3 regions of the Streptomyces sp. NPDC055239 genome follow, and region 1 is predicted to be linked to each of the others. Evidence: riboswitches for the same ligand, from Rfam matches in the RefSeq annotation. Region 1 holds a riboswitch; each other region holds the start of a gene.
The links. Region 1 has a riboswitch for cobalamin ahead of ACWFRJ_RS19240 (ribonucleoside-diphosphate reductase subunit alpha). Riboswitches for the same ligand answer to the same signal wherever they lie in the genome.
Positions count from the first base shown of each region.

Region 2: another riboswitch for cobalamin. It lies ahead of ACWFRJ_RS26005 (cobalamin biosynthesis protein); the one in region 1 lies ahead of ACWFRJ_RS19240 (ribonucleoside-diphosphate reductase subunit alpha).
Region 3: another riboswitch for cobalamin. It lies ahead of ACWFRJ_RS09830 (prenyltransferase/squalene oxidase repeat-containing protein); the one in region 1 lies ahead of ACWFRJ_RS19240 (ribonucleoside-diphosphate reductase subunit alpha).

Region 1 is NZ_JBSGRD010000005.1:220,341-227,371, reverse strand. It holds gene ACWFRJ_RS19245 (ribonucleotide-diphosphate reductase subunit beta) at 174-1,196, opposite strand; gene ACWFRJ_RS19240 (ribonucleoside-diphosphate reductase subunit alpha) at 1,196-3,628, opposite strand; cobalamin riboswitch at 3,762-3,885, opposite strand; gene mctP (monocarboxylate uptake permease MctP) at 3,994-5,643, opposite strand; gene ACWFRJ_RS19230 (DUF3311 domain-containing protein) at 5,640-5,909, opposite strand; gene ACWFRJ_RS19225 (YbdD/YjiX family protein) at 6,030-6,227, opposite strand; gene ACWFRJ_RS19220 (carbon starvation CstA family protein) at 6,224-7,031, opposite strand, start outside.
Region 2 is NZ_JBSGRD010000008.1:343,294-350,324, reverse strand. It holds gene ACWFRJ_RS26015 (anion permease) at 44-1,324, shown strand; gene ACWFRJ_RS26010 (hypothetical protein) at 1,337-1,591, shown strand; cobalamin riboswitch at 1,698-1,849, shown strand; gene ACWFRJ_RS26005 (cobalamin biosynthesis protein) at 1,972-2,910, shown strand; gene ACWFRJ_RS26000 (cobyric acid synthase) at 2,910-4,439, shown strand; gene ACWFRJ_RS25995 (putative cobaltochelatase) at 4,507-6,579, shown strand; gene cobO (cob(I)yrinic acid a,c-diamide adenosyltransferase) at 6,579-7,031, shown strand, end outside.
Region 3 is NZ_JBSGRD010000002.1:815,725-822,755, reverse strand. It holds gene lanKC (class III lanthionine synthetase LanKC) at 1-1,001, opposite strand, end outside; gene ACWFRJ_RS09845 (ferredoxin) at 1,207-1,440, opposite strand; gene ACWFRJ_RS09840 (aldehyde dehydrogenase) at 1,440-2,906, opposite strand; gene ACWFRJ_RS09835 (MBL fold metallo-hydrolase) at 3,091-4,140, shown strand; cobalamin riboswitch at 4,180-4,329, shown strand; gene ACWFRJ_RS09830 (prenyltransferase/squalene oxidase repeat-containing protein) at 4,437-5,657, shown strand; gene ACWFRJ_RS09825 (SCO2322 family protein) at 5,654-6,358, shown strand; gene ACWFRJ_RS09820 (energy-coupling factor transporter transmembrane component T) at 6,367-7,031, shown strand, end outside.

The DNA of each region.
Region 1 (7,031 bases):
TTCCGTCGGGACCGCAGGACAGTAAGGACATGAACGCAATCCTCGATTACGCGACCGTCCTGACCGTCCTCCTTCTCCTGGCCGCACCCTCGCTCGTCGGGTACGTCCACGAGCGCCGGATCGACCGCGAGCTGCGGGAGGCGGCGTCCGCCGTCTCCCGCAGCCGGGTGGGGCTAGAACTCGTCGTCGAAGGAGACCGAGCCTTCGACCGCGACCTGGTAGGCCGACGGACGTCGCTCGAAGAAGTTGGTCAGCTCCTGAACACCCTGGAGCTCCATAAATGAGAACGGGTTCGACGAGCCGTAGACCGGCGCGAACCCGAGCCGCTGGAGCCGCTGGTCGGCGACGCACTGAAGGTACTCACGCATCGAGTCGGTGTTCATGCCGGGCAGGCCCTCACCGCACAGGTCGCGCGCGAACTGCAGCTCGGCCTCGACGGCTTCCTTGAGCATGTCGGTGACCTGCGTCTGGAGTGCGTCGTCGAAGAGCTCGGGCTCCTCCTTGCGGACGGTGTCGACGACGTCGAAGGCGAAGCTCATGTGCATCGTCTCGTCACGGAACACCCAGTTTGTGCCGGTCGCGAGGCCGTGCAGCAGACCCCGCGAGCGGAACCAGTAGACGTAGGCGAAGGCACCGTAGAAGAAGAGCCCCTCGATGCACGCGGCGAAGCAGATCAGGTTCAGCAGGAAGCGGCGCCGGTCGGCCTTGCTCTCCAGCTGGTCCATCTTCTCGACGGAGTCCATCCACCGGAAGCAGAACTCCGCCTTCTCGCGGATGGAGGGGATCTCCTCGACCGCGTCGAAGGCCGCCGCGCGGTCCTCAGGGTCGGGCAGATAGGTGTCGAGCAGCGTCAGATAGAACTGGACGTGCACGGCCTCCTCGAAGAGCTGGCGGCTCAAGTAGAGCCGGGCCTCGGGGGAGTTGATGTGCTTGTAGAGCGTGAGCACGAGGTTGTTGGAGACGATCGAGTCGCCGGTTGCGAAGAACGCGACCAGGCGGCCGATCATGTGCTGCTCGCCGGGCGAGAGCTTGGCGAGGTCGGAGACGTCCGAGTGGAGGTCGACCTCCTCGACGGTCCAGGTGTTCTTGATCGCGTCCCGGTAGCGCTCGTAGAAGTCGGGGTAGCGCATGGGACGCAGGGTCAGCTCGAAGCCCGGGTCGAGGAGGTTCTTTACGGCGGTGGTCGTGGAGCTCATTACTGGCAGGCCTCGCAGGACTCGGGGTTTTCCAGGGAGCAGGCGACGGCGTCTTCGTCGGCCGTGGCCTGGGCGGGTACGGGGGCGGCGGCGGGCGCGGGCTCGGCGGCGGTCTGGCCCGCCGCCGCGCGGGCGATCCGGGTCGCCGGGCGCGAACGCAGGTAGTACGTGGTCTTCAGACCCTGCTGCCAGGCGTAGGCGTACATCGAGGAGAGCTTGCCGATGGTCGGCGTCTCCAGGAACAGGTTCAGGGACTGCGCCTGGTCGAGGAACGGCGTGCGCGCGGCGGCCATGTCGATCAGGCCGCGCTGCGGGATCTCCCACGCGGTGCGGTAGAGGTCGCGCACATCGGCGGGGATCCAACTGAAGCCCTGCACCGAGCCGTTGGCCTCGCGCAGCGCCTCACGGGTCTGCGCGTCCCAGACGCCGAGCCGCTTCAGCTCCTGCACCAGGTAGCCGTTGACCTGGAGGAATTCACCGCTCAGCGTCTCGCGCTTGAAGAGGTTGGAGACCTGCGGCTCGATGCACTCGTACACGCCCGCGATGGACGCGATCGTGGCGGTCGGCGCGATGGCGAGGAGCAGCGAGTTGCGCATACCGGTCGTGGCGATACGTTCCCGCAGCGTGGCCCAGCGCTCCGGCCAGGTCAGCTCGACGCCGTAGTGGTCCGGGTGCAGGACGCCGCGCGCGGTGCGGGTCTTCTCCCAGGCGGGCACGGGGCCGTTGCGCTCGGCGAGATCGGCGGACGCCTCGTACGCGGCGAGCATGATCCGCTCGGCGATGCGCGTCGAGAGGGCACGCGCGGCGGGGGAGTCGAACGGCAGCTTCAACTGGAAGAAGACGTCCTGCAGACCCATGGCGCCCAGGCCCACCGGACGCCAGCGGGCGTTCGAGCGGCCGGCCTGCTCGGTCGGGTAGAAGTTGATGTCGACCACGCGGTCGAGGAAGGTGACGGCGGTGCGGACGGTCTCGTCGAGCCGCTCCCAGTCGATGTCACCGGCGGCCGTGTCCACGAAGGCGCCGAGGTTCACCGAGCCCAGGTTGCAGACGGCCGTCTCCCCGTCGTCCGTCACCTCCAGGATCTCCGTGCAGAGGTTGGAGGAGTGAACCGTGTGGCCGGGCTCCGCCGTCTGGTTGGCGGTGCGGTTGGCGGCGTCCTTGAAGGTCATCCAGCCGTTGCCGGTCTGCGCGAGGGTGCGCATCATGCGGCCGTACAGATCGCGGGCGGGGATGGTCTTGCGGGCGAGCCCGGCGGCCTCTGCCTTGCGGTAGGCGGCGTCGAACTCGTCGCCCCACAGGTCGACGAACTCCGGCACGTCGGCCGGAGAGAACAGCGACCAGTCCTTGTCGGCGGCGACCCGGCGCATGAACTCGTCCGGGATCCAGTGCGCGAGGTTCAGGTTGTGCGTACGCCGCTGGTCCTCACCCGTGTTGTCGCGCAGCTCCAGGAACTCCTCGATGTCGGAGTGCCAGGTCTCCAGGTAGACCGCGGCGGCGCCCTTGCGACGGCCGCCCTGGTTCACGGCGGCGACGGAGGCGTCCAGGGTCTTCAGGAACGGCACGATGCCGTTGGAGTGGCCGTTCGTGCCGCGGATCAGCGAACCGCGGGCGCGGATGCGGGAGTACGAGAGCCCGATGCCGCCCGCGTGCTTGGAGAGGCGCGCGACCTGGTGGTAGCGGTCGTAGATGGAGTCCAGCTCGTCCAGCGGGGAGTCGAGGAGGTAGCAGGAGGACATCTGCGGGTGCCGGGTGCCGGAGTTGAAGAGCGTCGGCGACGACGGCAGGTAGTCCAGGCGGCTCATCAGGCGGTACAGGGAGGCGACTTCGTCCACCGAGCGCGTGCTGCCGTCCTCCGCCAGGCCGCTCGCGACGCGCAGCATGAAGTGCTGCGGGGTCTCGATGACGTGCCGGGTGATCGGGTGGCGAAGGAGGTAGCGGCTGTGCAGGGTGCGCAGGCCGAAGTAGCCGAAGCGGAAGTCGGCGCCGTCTTCCAGTGCGGCCTCCACGAGACCGTCCAGACGGTCCGTGTGGTCGACGACGAACGCGGCGGTGCGGTCCGCGATCAGACCCTCGCGGTGTCCCACGGCGACCGAGTCGGAGAAGGAGCGCACGCCCTGCGACGCGGCCTCGTCCCGGATGCTGAGGCTCAGGAGCCTGGCAGCGAGCTGCGAGTACGTCGGGTCCTCGGAGATGAGCCCGGCGGCCGCCTCGGTCGCCAGCTCCCGCAGCTCCGCCAGATCCGCCCTGGCCGAACGGCCGCGCAGTGCGGCGGCGGCGACCCGGCCGGGGTCGGCGTCGGGGAGGTCGGTGGTGAGGTCGGTCAGGGTGCGCAGCAGCGCGGTTCCTGGGCCGTCGCCGGTCTGCTGACCAACGGTGGTCTGCTGACCGTCGGTGGTCTGCGCTGACGCAGGTTCGGCTGGCGCGATGGTCACGGAGCACTCCCTCGCTCGGCTCGGAACCTTGCGGAGGGGAGGAGTGACACACGGGCGCGCCGGGGCAGGGCTGCGCTCCGCGTCCACCAGCCCATTCCACGAGGCCCGGACGTCGTTGGCACCCGGACCGGTCGGAACGGGTGCGCTGTCGACAGGTCTTCGGACTCATGAGTACGACAAATGCGCACTCATACACCGTTGCGGGACAGTTCCGGACTTCCACCGGATTCCCCTGCGGCGACAACGAGCACGAGCATACATCTTGTGCTGGCTCTGGGCGGCAACCCCATATCTTGTGTCGGAGTGCACGACAGCGGGCCGCCGGATTCTTCCGGCGGCCCGCATGACGTACGTAGGGGAGAGGCTCAGTGCCCGCCCGGCGCCCCCGCCGTGGCCGGCGGAAGGTCCTTGACGACGCCGGGGTCGCCCGCGTCCGCCGTGTAGTCGCCGGGAGAGGTCTCGTCGATGCCGTCAGGCGCCTTGGCGGCGCGCAGGACGAACGTCATGACCACGGTGACCACCAGGTTCAGGACGAACGCCGTGAGGCCGATGTAGCCGATCTCGCCGATGCCGGGGATCTCGTCGGACGAGCCGCCGAAGTGCTTCTGCGTCGGTGAGGCGACACCGTACGCGGCGACCGTCCCGTAGACCATTCCGACAGCCCAGCCCGCGAGCAGCGCCCAGCGGTGGAACCAGCGGGTGAACAGGCCGCCGACCAGCGCGGGCATGGTCTGCAGGATCCAGATGCCGCCCAGGAGCTGGAAGTTGATCGCGACCGTCTTGTCCATGGTGAGGACGAAGACGAGCGCGCCCACCTTCACCAGGAGCGAGACCAGCTTGGAGACCTTCATCTCCTGTGCGGGCGTCGCGTCCGGCCTGAGGAAGTCCTTGTAGATGTTCCTGGTGAAGAGATTCGCTGCTGCGATCGACATGATGGCCGCGGGCACGAGGGCGCCGATGCCGATGGCGGCGAAGGCCACGCCGGTGAACCAGTCGGGGAACATGTTCTCGAACAGCTGCGGAATCGCCAGCTGCCCGTTCTCCACCTTGACCCCGGCCGCGATCGCCATGAAGCCGAGCAGTGCGAGCAGGCCCAGCATCAGCGAGTAGAGCGGCAGGATCGTGGTGTTGCGGCGGATCACGTTGCGGCTCTTGGAGGAGAGCGTCGCCGTGATCGAGTGCGGGTACATGAAGAGCGCGAGCGCGGAGCCGAGCGCGAGCGTGGCATAGGTCCACTGCCCGCCGGCGCCTGGTGCGAGGCCCGCGACGGGCTTGCCCGCCGCCTCGTTCGTCGCCGCGAACTTGTCGTTCGCCGCCCGGAAGATCTCGTCGAAGCCGCCGAGCTTGATCGGGATGTAGATGATCGCGACGACGATGACGAGGTAGATCAGGCCGTCCTTCACGAACGCGATCAGCGCGGGCGCGCGCAGACCCGACGAGTACGTGTACGCGGCGAGCACCGCGAACGCGATCAGGAGCGGCAGGTCCTTGATGAACCAGTTCGTGTCCGGACCGCCGCCGACGCCCATCACGTCGAGCACGGCCTGGATGCCGACGAGCTGGAGCGCGATGTACGGCATCGTGGCGAGGATGCCGGTGACCGCGACGGCGAGGGAGAGCCCCTTGGACCCGAAGCGTCCGCGCACGAAGTCGGACGTGGTCACGTATCCGTGCTTGTGGGAGACGGACCACAGGCGCGGCAGGAAGGTGAAGATCAGCGGGTAGACGAGGATCGTGTACGGCACGGCGAAGAAGCCGGCCGCGCCCGCGGCGTAGATCGCCGCCGGGACGGCCACGAACGTATAGGCCGTGTAGAGGTCGCCGCCGAGCAGGAACCACGTGACCCAGGTGCCGAACGACCGGCCGCCGAGGCCCCATTCGTCCAGGCTCTCGGTCTCGGCCTTGCGCCAGCGCGCGGCCAGGAAGCCCATCGCCGTGACGGCGACGAAGAAGAAGATGAAGACGGCGAGGGCGATGCCGTTGACGCCGCCCGTGTCCGCTGCGAGCTCGTTCATCGGGTCGCACCCCCCTGGGCCTGCTCGGCCTTGCGGGCGCGCTGGTCACGCTGCCACAGCTTGTACGCGATCATGGTGAGAGCGGTGGAGATGAGTACCCACAGCATCTGGTACCAGTAGAAGAACGGGATGCCGATGAAGGTCGGTTCGACCTTCGCGTAGGAGCTCACCCAGAGCATCGCCACGAACGGCGCTACGAGGCAGAGGGCAATGACCACGCGGACCGGCGTGATCACCGGTCTGCTCACTTCAGGCGCATCTGACACTTGCGGTTCCGCTCCCTCGCTTATCTCACCTTTAACGTGCGGGAAATCTAAGCGAGAGTATTGATCTATGGAACCCCTGTCCGGATAACGGACGTGTCGAAGTGCCTGTTCAGTGTCGGCTCAGCAGCAGCGGAACCCCTGACGCGGATCCGACTCCTGCTGATCCGTGCGCATTCGCTCGAACTCCCTCCGGGAGGGGACGGATGCCCCGGGATGCGTCTTTCGCGTGTGCGCGACATAACGGTCGTACGCGGACTCGTCCGTCAACTCCCGTGCGTACCACCGCACCCACCGCAGCCCGCGAAGCACCCACGTCATGACGGGACCTGCGCGTCCGTCTTCGCCTTCGCCGCCGCCAGCTCCGCCTTCTCCTCCTGGGTCGGCACGAGCCCGGCCGGTGCGGTCAGCTTCGACTCCACGTACTCGGCCTCGCTCAGTCTCGACGACTGCGGGTTGCGGACGTGCTTCACGCAGATCCGGGCCGCGTCGGCGATCACGATGACGATGAGCAGGGCGAGCGCGGCCGAGAGGACGCCGTCCACCGTGGAGTTGGTGACGACGGTGTGCATGTCGTCCATGGACTTGGCGGGCGGCAGGACCTTTCCGTCGTCGATCGCGTCCTGGTAGATCGAGCGCTGCTTGAAGAAGCCGACGCGCGGATCGCTGGAGAACACCTTCTGCCAGCTCGCGGTGAGGGTCACCGTCGCGTCCCAGGCCAGCGGAATCCCGGTGATCCAGGCCCACTTGAGGCGCCCCGACTTCACCAGGAGCGTCGTGCAGACGGCGAGCGCGACCGCCGCGAGAAGCTGGTTGGAGATGCCGAAGATCGGGAAAAGCTGGTTGATCCCGCCGAGCGGCTCGTGCACGCCCACCCACAGGAAGTAGCCCCACAGGCCGGTGACGACCGCGCTGGTGATGATGAGTCCTGGCTTCCAGCTGACCTTCCTGAAGGGCTTGTAGACGTTCCCGAGCATGTCCTGGAGCATGAAGCGGCCCACGCGGGTGCCCGCGTCGAGCGCGGTCAGGATGAACAGCGCCTCAAACATGATCGCGAAGTGGTACCAGAACGCCTTCATGGAGCCGCCGGTGACCTTCGAGAAGATCTCGGAGACACCGACCGCG
Region 2 (7,031 bases), on a different contig from region 1:
CTACGTTCCACTTGCCACTGACGTCCAACAGAAGCCTGGGTAAATGGAACACATCACGCTTCTCCTCGGGATCGTGATCGTTACCGCTCTCGTGTTCGACTTCACGAACGGTTTCCACGACACGGCCAACGCGATGGCGACCACCATCTCGACTGGCGCTCTCAAGCCCAAGACGGCGGTGGCCATGTCCGCCGTGCTGAACCTCGTCGGCGCTTTCCTGTCGGTCGAGGTCGCCAAGACGATCTCCGGCGGAATCGTCAACGAAGACGGACTGAAGACAGAGGTGATCTTCGCCGCCCTGGTGGGCGCGATCCTCTGGAATCTCCTGACCTGGCTGGTGGGCCTGCCCTCCAGTTCCTCCCACGCGCTCTTCGGCGGCCTCATCGGCGCCGCGGTCATGTCGATGGGCTGGTCGTCGATCAACGGCGGCACCGTCGTCACCAAGATCCTGATCCCCGCGATCGCCGCGCCCCTCGTCGCCGGCATCGCCGCGACGCTGGCCACGCGTCTGACGTACCGCATCGGACGCAACACCGACACCAAGGCGACCGCCAAGGGCTACCGCACCGGTCAGATCGCCTCCGCGGGCCTCGTCTCGCTGGCGCACGGCACGAACGACGCGCAGAAGACCATGGGCATCATCACGCTCGCCCTGATCACCGGCGGCGTCCTGAACCCGGGCGCCAACCCACCGATGTGGGTCATCGTCTCGGCGGGCATCGCCATCGCGCTCGGCACGTACCTCGGTGGCTGGCGCATCATCCGCACCATGGGCAAGGGCCTCACGGACCTCGCGCCGCAGCAGGGCTTCGCCGCCCAGACCAGCGCCGCGACCGCGATCCTGGCCTCCTCGCACATCGGCTTCTCGCTCTCCACCACCCAGGTCTGCTCGGGCGCCGTGATGGGCGCGGGCCTCGGCCGCAAGGGCGGTGTGGTCCGCTGGTCCACGGCGACGCGCATGTTCGTCGCCTGGGGCCTGACGCTCCCGGCCGCCGGTCTGGTCGGCGCGGGCGCCGAGTTCCTCACCAAGCAGGGCCCCTGGGGCATCGCGGCGACCGCCGCGCTCCTGGTGACCGGCTCTGCCGTGATCTGGGTGCTGTCCCGGCGCAACGCCGTCGACCACACGAACGTCGCCGACGACGAGATCCGCAGCTCCTTCGCGGACGAGCCGGCGGGCGTCGTGACCACCGCGATCGCCGCCGTCTCTCCGCCGCCCACCGGGTCGGCCGTGACGAGCCCCGACGTCGACCTCGTCAAGGCCACCATCCAGGCCCCGGCCCCGACCGGCACCGCGGCGGACCCCGCCCGGCCCGCCACGGTGTAAGGACAAGTCAGCATGAACATCGACTGGGCAGCTCTCGGCTCCGTGTTCGGAGTCAGCCTCGCGGTGACGGTGGCCCTGGTGGGCCTGTTCACCCTCGGCATCGTCGGCCTCTCCAAGCGCGAGACGGCAACGTCCGGCGCCACTTCGACCGCTTCCGCCGCTTCCACGGCGGGCGGGCCCCCGGTGGCGGCACGCACGGGCGCGTACGTGTGCTTCGCGCTCTGCGCGGCGGCGGTGGCGTACGGGATCTATCTGATCGTCGCCTGACGATCGCAGCTCCGGGTGGGGTGCGGGACGCTTCGGCGGCCCGCACCCCACCTCTGTCTGTGGGCCTCGGCACACTCTCCCGCCCCAGGTCAACGGCAAGTTGACGGGCGTTCGCGGGCGTGGTGGACTGCCGGAGCCATTACGGCGGCAGAAGAGGAAGCCGGTGCGAATCCGGCGCGGTCCCGCCACTGTCATCGAGGAGCTGACTCAGCCGGCTCCTCGGAAGCCAGGAACTCTCGCCGCCGATCTCGTCGAATCAGGGCGCGGACACCCTGAGTGAGGACATATCGCCATGCGCGGCCGCCCGTTGCCGGTCTCTGTGCCCCCGCCTGTACAGGCCGGGCCCCTCGCTCCCCTCCGCGTCACGGCCGGCTGAAGCCATGCGTGCCGATCGCGACTTCGCGTACGGCGCCGCCGCCGGCCTCCTCGGTGATCTGTTCCTCGGCGATCCTCGCCGCGGGCATCCGGTCGCCGCGTTCGGCCGGGCCGCCGGTGCCGTAGAGCGTGTGCTGTGGCGTGACCACCGCGGGTGGGGCGCCCTGCATGCCGTGGTGTGCGCCGGGGGTGCGGCAGGTGCCGCCGTCCTGGCCTCTTCTCTTGTACGTGACTCACGCGCCGCATCCGTCGCGCTGACCGCCGCCACCACCTGGGCCGTCGTCGGCGGGACCTCGCTGGGGCGCGAGGCGCGGGCCGTCGGCGGTGCGCTCGCCGCCGGGGACATCGAGGTGGCACGGGAGCGCCTTCCGCATCTGTGCGGCCGTGATCCGCAGTCCCTCGACGCCGACGGCATCGCGCGGGCCGTGGTCGAGTCCGTCGCCGAGAACACGTCCGACGCGGTCGTCGGCGCCTTGGTGTGGGGGGCTCTCGGCGGGGTTCCCGGGCTTGTCGCCTTCCGGGCCGTGAACACGCTCGACGCCATGGTCGGGCACAAGTCGGTGAAGTACCGGCGGTACGGGTGGGCCTCCGCGCGGCTCGACGACGTACTGGGGTGGCCCGGAGCCCGGCTCACCGCGGTGCTCGCGGCTGCCGCCGGAGACGCGCCGCGCGGTGCCCTGAAGGCCTGGCGTGCGGACGCGGCCAAGCATCCGAGCCCCAACGCGGGGCCCGTGGAGACCGCCTTCGCAGGGGCGTTGGGGGTACGGCTCGGGGGGACCCTCTCGTACGGAGGCCGCATCGAGCACCGGCCCGTCCTGAACGGGGACGGGCGGGACGTCGAAGTCGCCGACATCGAACGGGCCGTGAAGCTCTCGCGCCGGGTAGGGCTGCTTGCCCTGGGGGTCGCGGCCGTGGTGAGCACTATGCGGAAAGGCAGGGTCTGATGAGTGGTGGGCTGCTCGTTGCCGGGACCACGTCCGATGCGGGCAAGAGCGTGATCACCGCCGGGATCTGCCGGTGGCTGGCCCGCAAGGGGGTCTCCGTCGCGCCCTTCAAGGCACAGAACATGTCCCTCAACTCCTTCGTCACGCGCGAGGGCGCCGAGATCGGGCGGGCCCAGGCCATGCAGGCGCAGGCCGCCCGGGTCGAACCCAGCGCACTGATGAACCCCGTGCTGCTCAAGCCGGGCAGTGACCGCAGCAGCCAGGTCGTCCTCATGGGAAAGCCCGTGGGCGAGATGAGCGCGCGCGGCTATCACGGGGGGCGCCAGGAACAGTTGCTCTCCACCGTCGTGGGATGCCTCGAAGAACTTCGGGGCGGCTATGACGCCGTGATCTGCGAAGGCGCGGGCAGTCCCGCCGAGATCAATCTGCGGCGTACGGACATCGTGAACATGGGGATCGCGCGGGCCGCCCGCTTCCCGGTCGTCGTGGTCGGCGACATCGACCGAGGCGGCGTCTTCGCCTCCTTCTTCGGTACGACCGCGCTGCTCAGCGCCGAGGACCAGGAACTGGTCGCCGGTTATCTCGTCAACAAGTTCCGTGGCGACGTCTCGCTGCTCGAACCCGGGCTCGACATGCTTCATGAGCTCACCGGGCGGCGTACGTTCGGCGTCCTTCCCTTCCAGCACGGCCTCGGCATCGACGAGGAGGACGGCCTTCGGGTGTCCCTGCGGGGCGCCGTGCGGGAGTCCGTCGTCGCTCCCCCGGTCGGCGAGGACGTGCTGCGGGTCGCCGTCTGCGCCGTACCGCTGATGTCGAACTTCACGGACGTGGACGCCCTGGCCGCCGAACCCGGCGTCGTGGTGCGGTTCGTGGACCGCGCCGACGAGCTCGTCGACGCCGATCTCGTCGTCGTACCCGGCACGCGCGGCACCGTCCGCGCCCTTCAGTGGCTGCGCGAGCGCGGCCTCGCGGACGCCATCGCGCGGCGCGCCGCCGAGGGGCGGCCGGTGCTCGGGATCTGCGGCGGCTTCCAGGTGCTCGGCGAGCACATCGAGGACGACGTCGAGTCGCGGGCGGGAGCCGTGGACGGGCTCGGCCTGCTGCCCGTGCGCGTGCGGTTCGCCCGCGAGAAGACCCTCGCGCGCCCGGTCGGCGAGGCGCTCGGCGAACCCGTCGAGGGGTACGAGATCCATCACGGCGTCGCCGAAGTCCTGGGCGGAGAGCCCTTCTTGGACGGCTGCCGAGTAGGCGAGGTGTGGGGCACGCACTGGCACGGCTCCCTGGAGAGCGACGCGTTCCGGCGCCGTTTCCTGATGGAGGTCGCCCGCGCCGCCGGGCGCCGCTTCGTGCCCGCGCCCGACACCAGCTTCGCCGCACTGCGCGAGGAGCAGCTCGACCTGCTCGGCGACCTGATCGAGCAGCACGCGGACACGGACGCGCTGCTCCGCCTGATCGAGACCGGCGCCCCGCCCGGCCTCCCCTTCATCGCACCCGGGGCGCCCGCACGACCGGCGGAGGGGGACGGGTGAGAGCCGCTGCACCCTGGGCGAGAGCCGCTGCCCCTTGCCCCGCCCTGAACCACGTAATGGAGGCCTTGTGAGTACCCCCTATCCGTTCACCGCCCTCGTCGGACAGGACGACCTGCGGCTCGCCCTGCTGCTCAACGCCGTCTCGCCCGCCGTCGGCGGTGTGCTCGTACGCGGCGAGAAGGGCACCGCCAAGTCCACTGCCGTGCGCGCCCTTTCGGCCTTGCTGCCGCAGGTACCCGTCGTCGCCGGATGCCGCTTCTCCTGCGCCCCGGCCGCCCCGGACCCCGCCTGCCCCGACGGTCCGCACGACGCCGGCGGCGCTTCGGTGCGCGACGCGCGGATGGTCGAACTGCCCGTAGGAGCCTCCGAGGACCGCCTCGTCGGGGCGCTCGACATCGAGCGGGCGCTCGCCGAGGGCGTGAAGGCCTTCGAGCCGGGTCTGCTCGCCGACGCCCACCGCGGCATCCTCTACGTCGACGAAGTCAACCTGCTGCACGACCACTTGGTCGACCTGCTGCTCGACGCCGCCGCCATGGGCGCCTCGTACGTCGAGCGCGAGGGCGTGTCCGTGCGGCATGCGGCGCGGTTCCTGCTCGTGGGCACCATGAACCCCGAAGAGGGCGAACTGCGACCGCAGTTGCTCGACCGGTTCGGGCTCACCGTCGAGGTCGCCGCATCGCGCGAGACCGATCAGCGGGTCGAGGTCGTGCGCCGACGGCTCGCGTACGACGACGACGCGGAGAACTTCGCCGCGCGGTGGCACGAGGACGAGTCCGCGCTGCGGGACCGGATCGTCGCGGCGCGTGCGCTGCTTCCCCACGTGCGGCTCGGGGACGGTGCGTTGCGGCAGATCGCCGCCACCTGTGCGGCCTTCGAGGTCGACGGGATGCGGGCCGACATCGTGATGGCGCGTACGGCGACGGCGCTTGCCGCCTGGGCCGGACGCGACGACGTACTCGCCGAGGACGTACGGCAGGCCGCTCTCCTCGCGCTCCCGCACCGGCGCCGTCGCAACCCCTTCGACGCGCCGGGCCTCGACGAGGACAAGCTCGACGACACGCTGGAGCAGAACGGCGACGACGGCGACGGGGACGGCGGGGACGACGACCCCGACGGCGGCGGTCCCGATGGAGGCGGGCAGCCGCCCCAGGACGGACCCGACGCCCCCGAGGCACCCGATGCCCCGGCGCCGGACGCACATGACGCCCCCGCCACCGACAACGAGACCGAGAGCGGGCAGGACGAGGACCTCTCCCCCGCGCAGGCACCCGCGGCCGGTGGCGGTGGCGGTGAACAGCGGCCCGTGCAGGCCTCCGAGCCGTTCCGTACGAAGATGCTGAGCGTCCCCGGTCTCGGTGAGGGTGCCGCGGGGCGCCGCTCGAGGGCGCGGACCGAGCACGGGCGGACCACCGGGGCCCGGCGGCCCCAAGGTGCGCTCACCAAGCTGCACCTGGCGGCCACCGTGCACGCGGCTGCCCCCCATCAGCGGGCGCGCGGACGTGTGGGGCGGGGGCTCGTCGTGCGCCGGGACGATCTGCGGCAGGCGACGCGGGAGGGGCGTGAGGGCAACCTCGTGCTCTTCGTCGTGGACGCCTCCGGGTCCATGGCCGCGCGGCAGCGGATGAGCGCCGTGAAGGGAGCGGTGCTGTCCTTGCTGCTCGATGCCTACCAGCGCCGGGACAAGGTCGGGCTCGTCACCTTCCGCGGGTCCGACGCCGAGGTGGCGTTGCCGCCCACGTCTTCCGTCGACGCGGCTGCCGCCCGTCTTGAGACGCTGCCCACGGGCGGGCGTACGCCGGTCGCGGCCGGGCTGCTCAAGGCGCACGACGTACTGCGCGTCGAGCGGCTGCGGGATCCGGCGCGGCGCCCCCTGGTCGTGGTCGTCACGGACGGCCGGGCCACGGGAGGCGTGGAGCCGGTGGCCCGCGCGGGACGTGCCGCGCGTCTCTTCGAGGCCGCCGGGATCGCGTCCGTGGTCGTCGACTGCGAGTCGGGGCACATCCGGCTCGGGCTGGCCGGGCAGCTGGCGGGCGAGCTCGGCGGGACGGCCGTGACGCTCGACGAGCTGCGGGCTGATTCCATCGCCGGGCTCGTCAAGGACGTACAGGGAACTCAGATGCAGACGAGGAGCGTGGCCTGATGCCGCAGGGACAGCCGAACGTGGTGCCGGACGACGGGCTCACCACGCGTCAGCGGCGCAACCGGCCGCTGGTCATGGTGCACACCGGGATCGGCAAGGGAAAGTCCACCGCCGCCTTCGGGATGGCGCTGCGGGCCTGGAATCAGGGATGGCCCATCGGGGTCTTCCAGTTCGTGAAGTCGGCGAAGTGGAAGGTCGGCGAGGAGAACGCCCTGAAGGTGCTCGGCGCGAGCGACGAGGGCGGGTCGGTCACCTGGAACAAGATGGGCGAGGGCTGGTCGTGGATCCAGCGCGCGCCCGCCGAGGGCGAGCCCAGCCACGAGGACAAGGCCCGCGAGGGCTGGGAGCAGGTCAAGCGCGACCTCGCCGCGGAGACGTACTCGCTGTACGTCCTCGACGAGTTCGCCTATCTCCTGCACTGGGGCTGGATCGACGTGGACGAGGTGGTCGAG
Region 3 (7,031 bases), on a different contig from region 1:
ACAAGCAGCGGATGGCGGTCCGCGAAGAAGGAGTTGAGGGTGCGGCCCTCAAGGAAGTCCATGACGAGGAAGCGGTGGCCGCCCAGTTCGAACCAGTCCCGCACCTCGGGCGCGACGCCGAGGCCCGCCAGTTTCTCCAGCGCGTCCCGTTCGCGCTCCAGACGGGCCACGGCGTCGGCCCCGTCGGACGCCAGGCCCGCGTACGGCCGGCCTTCCTTCAGGACGACCTTGCGGCCGTCCCTGGTGTCGGTGCCCACATAGACCCCGCCGCCGTTGGAGAAGTGCAGCGCCTTTTCCATGCGGTACGGCAGGTCGCTGACCGTCGTGTTGTTGCGCGCCGTCAGCTGGGATTCGAGGAACGGCGGGAGCGTCACCCACTCGGGGACCCGGAAGGCAGGGTCGCGCGAGTCGGGGACGAGGCACCCCTGATCGTCCTCGATCGCGGGGACGAGACCACCGCGCTCGTCGGCGCACATGCGGCGGGTGAAGGCGCCGTACCTGACGTACAGCGGGCCTTCCTGCCAGCGCAGGTCGGTGAGGATGTAGGGGCCTTCCTGCCCTGCGAGTAATCGCCCCAACTCGCCCAGAACAGCGTGCAGTTGCTGCTCGTCGGCGGGGTAGATCGTCGCGAACTTCCCGCTGCCGTCGCGCCCCGCGTACTTGCTGTTGCGCAGGTGGAGCAGGCGCCGTCCCGCGATGTACTTGAAGGGGACGGAGCGCGGCACGCAGTAGTCCGTGACCACTGCGGCGATCCGGTCGGCGTTCTCCAGCGTGGCGGAGACGTGGATCTTCCAGCCCTGCTGGGGCGCGGTCCTCGCGTGCCCGTCCTCGTCGACGGGGACGAAGGTCAGCCAGTCGCCCTGGCGCGCCGACCGCCATCCCGGCGGGACCGGGCGCCCCGCCGTCTCGAAATCGGGGGCGCTGCCGCCCACGGACAAACGGTCCGGAGTCTCGTAGAAGTGCCTGTCGGCCAGACAGTAGACCTCGTACCGCTTGTCCACGGTGTCCCCTCCCCCTTGTGGTCTGGAGGAGAGATTTCCAGGCCGCAAAGGGGACGGACAGTCACGGATGTCATCGATCGGCCATGCGGAACGCATGGGTAAAGTCCTGTTCGCACCCGTTCGATCGAACATAATACGTACAGGGCTTATGCAACCCAGTGTCGGCGGCGTCGCGGAAGTGAAGTCCCGGCCAACGCCAGCCCGATCAGTCCTCCGGCGGGAAGACGACCTCCCCGCTGCCGGACAACGTGATCGTGATCGCCTCGACCGGACACCCCTCGGCCGCTTCGAGCACCTTCTCGTTGGCGTCGGTCTCGGGATCCGCGGGGTGCGACTGCCGGGCGGAGTCGAGCGCGAACCCGCCCGGTGCCGTGATCACGCACATCCCGGAGCCGATGCAGACGGAGCGGTCCACCTCGACGTGCCAGCGGTCACCCATCAGGCACCCGTCCCCTCATAGCCCGCCGGGAGGTGGATCATCTTGTGCTCGAAGTACTCGCCGTACCCCTCGGGCCCGAACTCCCGCCCCAGACCGGAGTTCTTGTAGCCGCCGAACGGTCCGAGCATGTCGAGGCTGAAGGTGTTCACCGAGTACGTTCCGGTGCGCACCCGGCGCGCGATGTCGATGCCGCGCTCCACGTCCGCCGTCCACACGCTGCCGCTGAGCCCGTAGTCCGAGTCGTTGGCGATCTTCACGGCCTCGCTCTCGTCGCCGTACGGAAGAAGGCAGATGACCGGGCCGAAGATCTCCTCGCGGGCGACGCGCATCGAGTTGTCCACGCCGCCGAGGAGCGTGGGCTCGACGTACCAGCCCTCGTCGAGCCCCGCCGGACGCCCGCCGCCCGTCAGGATCTTGGCGCCCTCCTCCTGGCCGATGCGGATGTAGTCGAGCGAGCGCTGCTGCTGCCGCTTGGCGACCAGCGGGCCGAGTTCGGTCGCCGGGTCGAGCGGGTCGCCGACCTTGAGCGCTCCGGCCGCGGCGGCGAAGGCGTCGGCGAACTCGTCGTAGCGCGAGTGCGGCACGAGGATGCGGGTCTGGGCCACGCACGCCTGGCCGTTGATCATCCAGGCGAAGGGGACGATGCCGGCGACCGCCGCCGACGCGTCCGCGTCCGGCAGGATCACCGCGGCCGACTTGCCGCCCAGCTCCAGGGTCACGCGCGTGAGATTGCGGGCCGCGACCTCCATGACGCGCTTGCCCGCGCCGACGGAACCGGTGAAGGACACCTTGTCGATACCGGGGTGCCCGACGAGGTACTCGCTCACCTCGCGGTCCGCCGAGATGATCGAGAGCACACCCTGCGGAAGACCCGCCTCGGTGGCGATCTCCGCGAGTATGTAGGCGTCGAGCGGCGCCTCGGGCGAGGTCTTGAGGATCACCGGGCACCCGGCGAGCAGCGCGGGCGCGAGCTTGGCCGCCGCGGTGAACTGCGGGACGTTCCACGGGACGACGGCCGCCACGACGCCGACCGGCTCGCGCCGGACGAGGATCTTGCCGAGTGCTCCGTCGCGCTCCTCCTCGTAGGTGAAGTTGCGCGCGACCGTGAGCGCCGAGTCCCAGACCATCATCGCGGCCAGGGCCTGCACCATCACGCTCGAGGTGTACGGGGTGCCGTTCTCGGAGCTGATGACGCGGGCGATCTCCTCGTGCCGTACCGCGAACGCGTCCTTGATCTTGGTGATGACCTCGATCCGCTCGTCGAGCGTCATCCGGGGCCAGGGCCCGTCCTCGAACGCCCTCCGCGCAGTGGCGACGGCCCGGTCGACATCGGCGGGCGCGGCGTGCGGCACCCGCGCGAAGACCCGGCCGGTGTGCGGCGAGATCACCTCGATGACGTCCTTGCCGAGGGGGTCCACCAGCTCCCCGCCGATGAACAGCTGTCCGTGTTCCACGAGCTCGGTCATGGCTGACTGCCTCCTGCGGGATTCCGCCTGCGCGGCACGCTTTCTGACACTGTTTCAGAACTGATACCAGTTCTAGTTCCAGTAGTCCACGGAGGGCAAGGCTCAAGTAGCCTGAGTGAACGGTCGACTTGGGCGATCATTGGAACTAGTTCTAGTTACGGACGAGAGAAGAAGAGGGCGCCCGATGACGCAGGTGACCGAACCGCAGGTGACCGAGCACGGCGGGGGCGTATGGAGCATCAAGGTCCCGATCCCCGACAACCCCCTGGGCTTCACCCTCGTCCATCTCCTGGACACCGACGCGGGCCCGGTCCTCATCGACACGGGCTGGGACGACCCCACGTCCTGGGACGCCCTCGCCACCGGCCTCGCCGCCTGCGGCACGTCCGTCGAAGCGGTGCACGGCGTCGTCATCACCCACCACCACCCCGACCACCACGGCCTCTCGGCCAAGGTCCGCGAGGCATCGGGCGCGTGGATCGCCATGCACGAGGCGGACGCGTCGGTCGTACGCCGCACGCGCACGGGGCCGCCCGCGCGCTGGTTCGACTACATGGTGGAGAAGCTGACGTCCGCAGGCGCCCCCGCCGAGCATCTGACACCGCTGCTCGCCGCCCGCGACGCTGGCCGCGCACCCCGCCTCCCGGGCATGGCCGCCGCGCTCCCCGACCGGGACATCACACCGGGCGAGCTGCTCGAACTGCCGGGGCGCAGGCTCCGCGCGATCTGGACCCCGGGTCACACCCCCGGCCACGTCTGCCTGCACCTGGAGGAGGAGCACCCGGCGCGACTGCCCGGACACGGCCGTCTGTTCTCCGGCGACCATCTGCTCCCCGGCATCACCCCGCACATCGGCCTCTACGAGGACCCCGACGACGACACCGTCACCGACCCCCTCGGCGACTACATCGACTCCCTGGAGCGCATCGGCCGCCTGGGCCCCGCCGAGGTCCTTCCCGCGCATCAGTACGCGTTCACGGACGCCCCGGCCCGGGTGCGGGAGATCCTGGCCCACCACGAGGAGCGTCTGACGGACCTGCTCGCCCTCCTCGCCAAGCCCCTCACCCCCTGGCAGCTCGCCGAGCAGATGGAGTGGAACCGCCCCTGGGCCGAGATCCGCTACGGCTCGCGGAACATCGCGGTCTCCGAGGCGGAGGCCCATGTGCGGCGCCTGGTGAAGCTGGGGCGGGCGGAGGCAGTGGGCAACGATCCGGTGCGGTACCGGGCGGTGTGACCTCGGGTCCCCCGGGGCGGGCACCCCGGGCCGGGCTCCCTACGGGCCGGTAGAGTGAGCCCGTCGTCATCATGCCCGTACGGGGGAAAGCCGGTGCGAATCCGGCGCTGACCCGCAGCCGTGAACCGCGTCAGCGGGTAGCCGGAATGCCCGGTACGGAGCATGACCGGCTCGCTTCATCGGGGCCCCCGATGAGTGGCACCGTCGAGGTATACGGAGCCGGAGCCGCCCGGTGCCCGTGCCCGCTACGTGCCCGTGCTGCCCCGCTCCCCGCAGGGAGAGGCACCCGCCGCATCATGAACGTTCGCCGCAGCGCAGCGGTCCTGGCCGCCGTCGCCGTGTTCGGTTCGGCCGCCGCCCCGGCCGCCTTCGCGGAGAGCCCGTCGCCGTCGCCGTCCGCCGCGCTTCCCTCCGGTCTCTACGGCGACTCGGACCCCAAGTTCGACGGCGTGTTCCGGCAGTCGTACGCGCTGCTCGCCCAGGACGCGGTCGGTGTGAAGCCCGCCGCGAAGTCCGTCGACTGGCTCACGGGCCAGCAGTGCTCGAGCGGCGGTTTCACCTCGTACCGCGCCGACGCGAGCGAGCCGTGCGACTCCAAGACCATGGTCGACAGCAACATGACGGCGTCCGCCGTGCAGGCGCTCGCCGCGCTCGGCGGTCAGGACAAGGCGGTCAAGAAGAGCGTCGGCTGGCTGAAGTCGGTGCAGAACCAGGACGGCGGCTGGGGCTACAGCCCCGGCATGGACTCCGACGCCAACTCCACCGGCATCGTGATCGGCGCGCTCGCCGCCGCGGGCGAGAAGCCGCAGTCGGTGAAGTCGCAGGACGGCAAGTCCGCGTACGACGCGCTGCCCGCCCTCTCGATGAGCTGCGAGAAGGACGGCGGAGCCTTCGGCCTCGCGGACGTCAAGACCGGCAAGCTCGCGCCGAACGCGGACGCCACGGCGGCGGGCGTACTCGGCGCCCACGGCAAGGGCCTGGTCGTGGACGAGGCGAAGAAGGAGGCCGCAGCCCCGAAGTGCGCGAAGGCCGACACCGCCGAGCAGGCGGCGTCGAACGGCACGGGCTACCTCCTGAAGACCCTCGCCAAGGGCGACGACCACCTGATGTCCTCGCTGCCCGGCGCCAAGAACATGCCCGACCTGGGCAACACCGCGGACTCCGTGCTCGCGCTCGCCGCGGCCGGCCAGCCGGAGCAGGCCAAGAAGTCGGCCGAGTGGCTGTCGAAGAACTCCGCGGAGTGGGCCAAGAAGTCAGGCCCCGCCGCCTACGCCCAGCTGATCTTCGCCGCCCACGCATCGGGCCTCGACCCGCGCGACTTCGGCGGCGCGGACCTGGTCAAGCAGCTGAACGCGACGGGTCCCGCCCCGCAGGCGACCGAGAAGGCCGCCGACGAGAAGAAGGACAGTGACGACGGCGGCGGCCTGAGCATCTGGTGGATCATCGGCGTCGGCATGGTCGCCGGTATCGGCATCGGCTTCCTGTACAGCGGCAACAAGAAGAAGCAGCAGCTGTGACGCGGGGTCGCGCGCGGTGGGGCCACCTGGTGGTGGGGGCGTTCGTCGCCGCCCTGCTCGGTGTCCTCGCCGCCGCCCCCGCCCAGGCCGCCGGTTACCGCTACTGGTCCTTCTGGGACCGGGACGGCTCCAAGTGGGCCTACGCGAGCCAGGGGCCCAGCACCGCACGGCCCGAAGACGGCGCCGTCCAGGGCTTCCGGTTCTCCGTGTCCGAGGACTCGCAGGACTCCGCGAAGCCGCGCGGCACCACTGGCGACACGGGCGACACCAGCACCGCCGCGGACTTCGCCGCCATCTGTGCCAAGACCCCCGCGAAGGACGGCCGCAAACGGATCGCCCTGGTCATCGACTTCGGTACCCCGGGTGACGCCCCCGAAGGCGAGACCCCGCCGAAGCCGCGTACCGCCTGCGCGCTGATCGCGGAGGACGCGACGAGCGCGGACGCCCTCGCCGCGGTCGCGAAACCACTGCGCTACGACAGCAACGCGCTCCTGTGCGCCATCGCCGACTACCCGAAGTCGGGGTGCGGGGAGCAGGTCGCGGGCAACGGCGAGTCCGAGAAGAAGTCGGAGAAGACGCCCGCCGCGAGCGACAAGGGGAGCGACTCCGGTGGTCCCTCCGTCGGCCTGATCGCGGGTGTCGCCGCCATCGCCCTGCTCGGCGGGGCCGCCCTCTGGCAGGCACGCCGCCGACGCGGCTGACCCGCACCATGAACGATCACCCGAGCACCGCACCCGGTGCGCTGCGGCGGCGCCTGGCCCCCGAAGCGCACCGGAGCAACGCGCTGCACCCGGGCGCCTGGTGGGTGTGGGCGCTCGGGCTCGGCGTCGCGGCGTCCCGCACCACCAATCCCCTGCTGCTCGGTCTCCTCATCGGGGTCGCGGGCTATGTCGTCGCGGCACGCAGGACGTCGGCACCGTGGGCGCGGTCGTACGGCGCGTTCGTGAAGCTGGGTCTCGTCGTGATCGCGATCCGGCTCGTCTTCGCCGTCGTCCTCGGCTCCCCCATCCCCGGCAGCCACGTCATCGTGACGCTCCCCGAAGTGCCGCTGCCCGACTGGGCGAAGGGCGTGCGGATCGGGGGCAGGGTGACGGCCGAGGGGCTGCTCTTCGCGCTCTACGACGGGGTGCGCCTCGCGGGACTCCTCATCTGTGTCGGCGCGGCCAACGCCCTCGCGAGCCCGGCCAGGCTGCTCAAGTCGCTGCCGGGCGCGCTGTACGAGGTGGGGGTCGCCATCGTCGTCGCGATGACGTTCGCGCCGAACCTGATCATGGACGTGCAGCGTCTTCGGGGAGCGCGGCGCCTTCGCGGGCGTGCGGACAAGGGCATCCGGGGGCTGCTCCAGGTCGGGCTCCCGGTTCTTGAGGGCGCCCT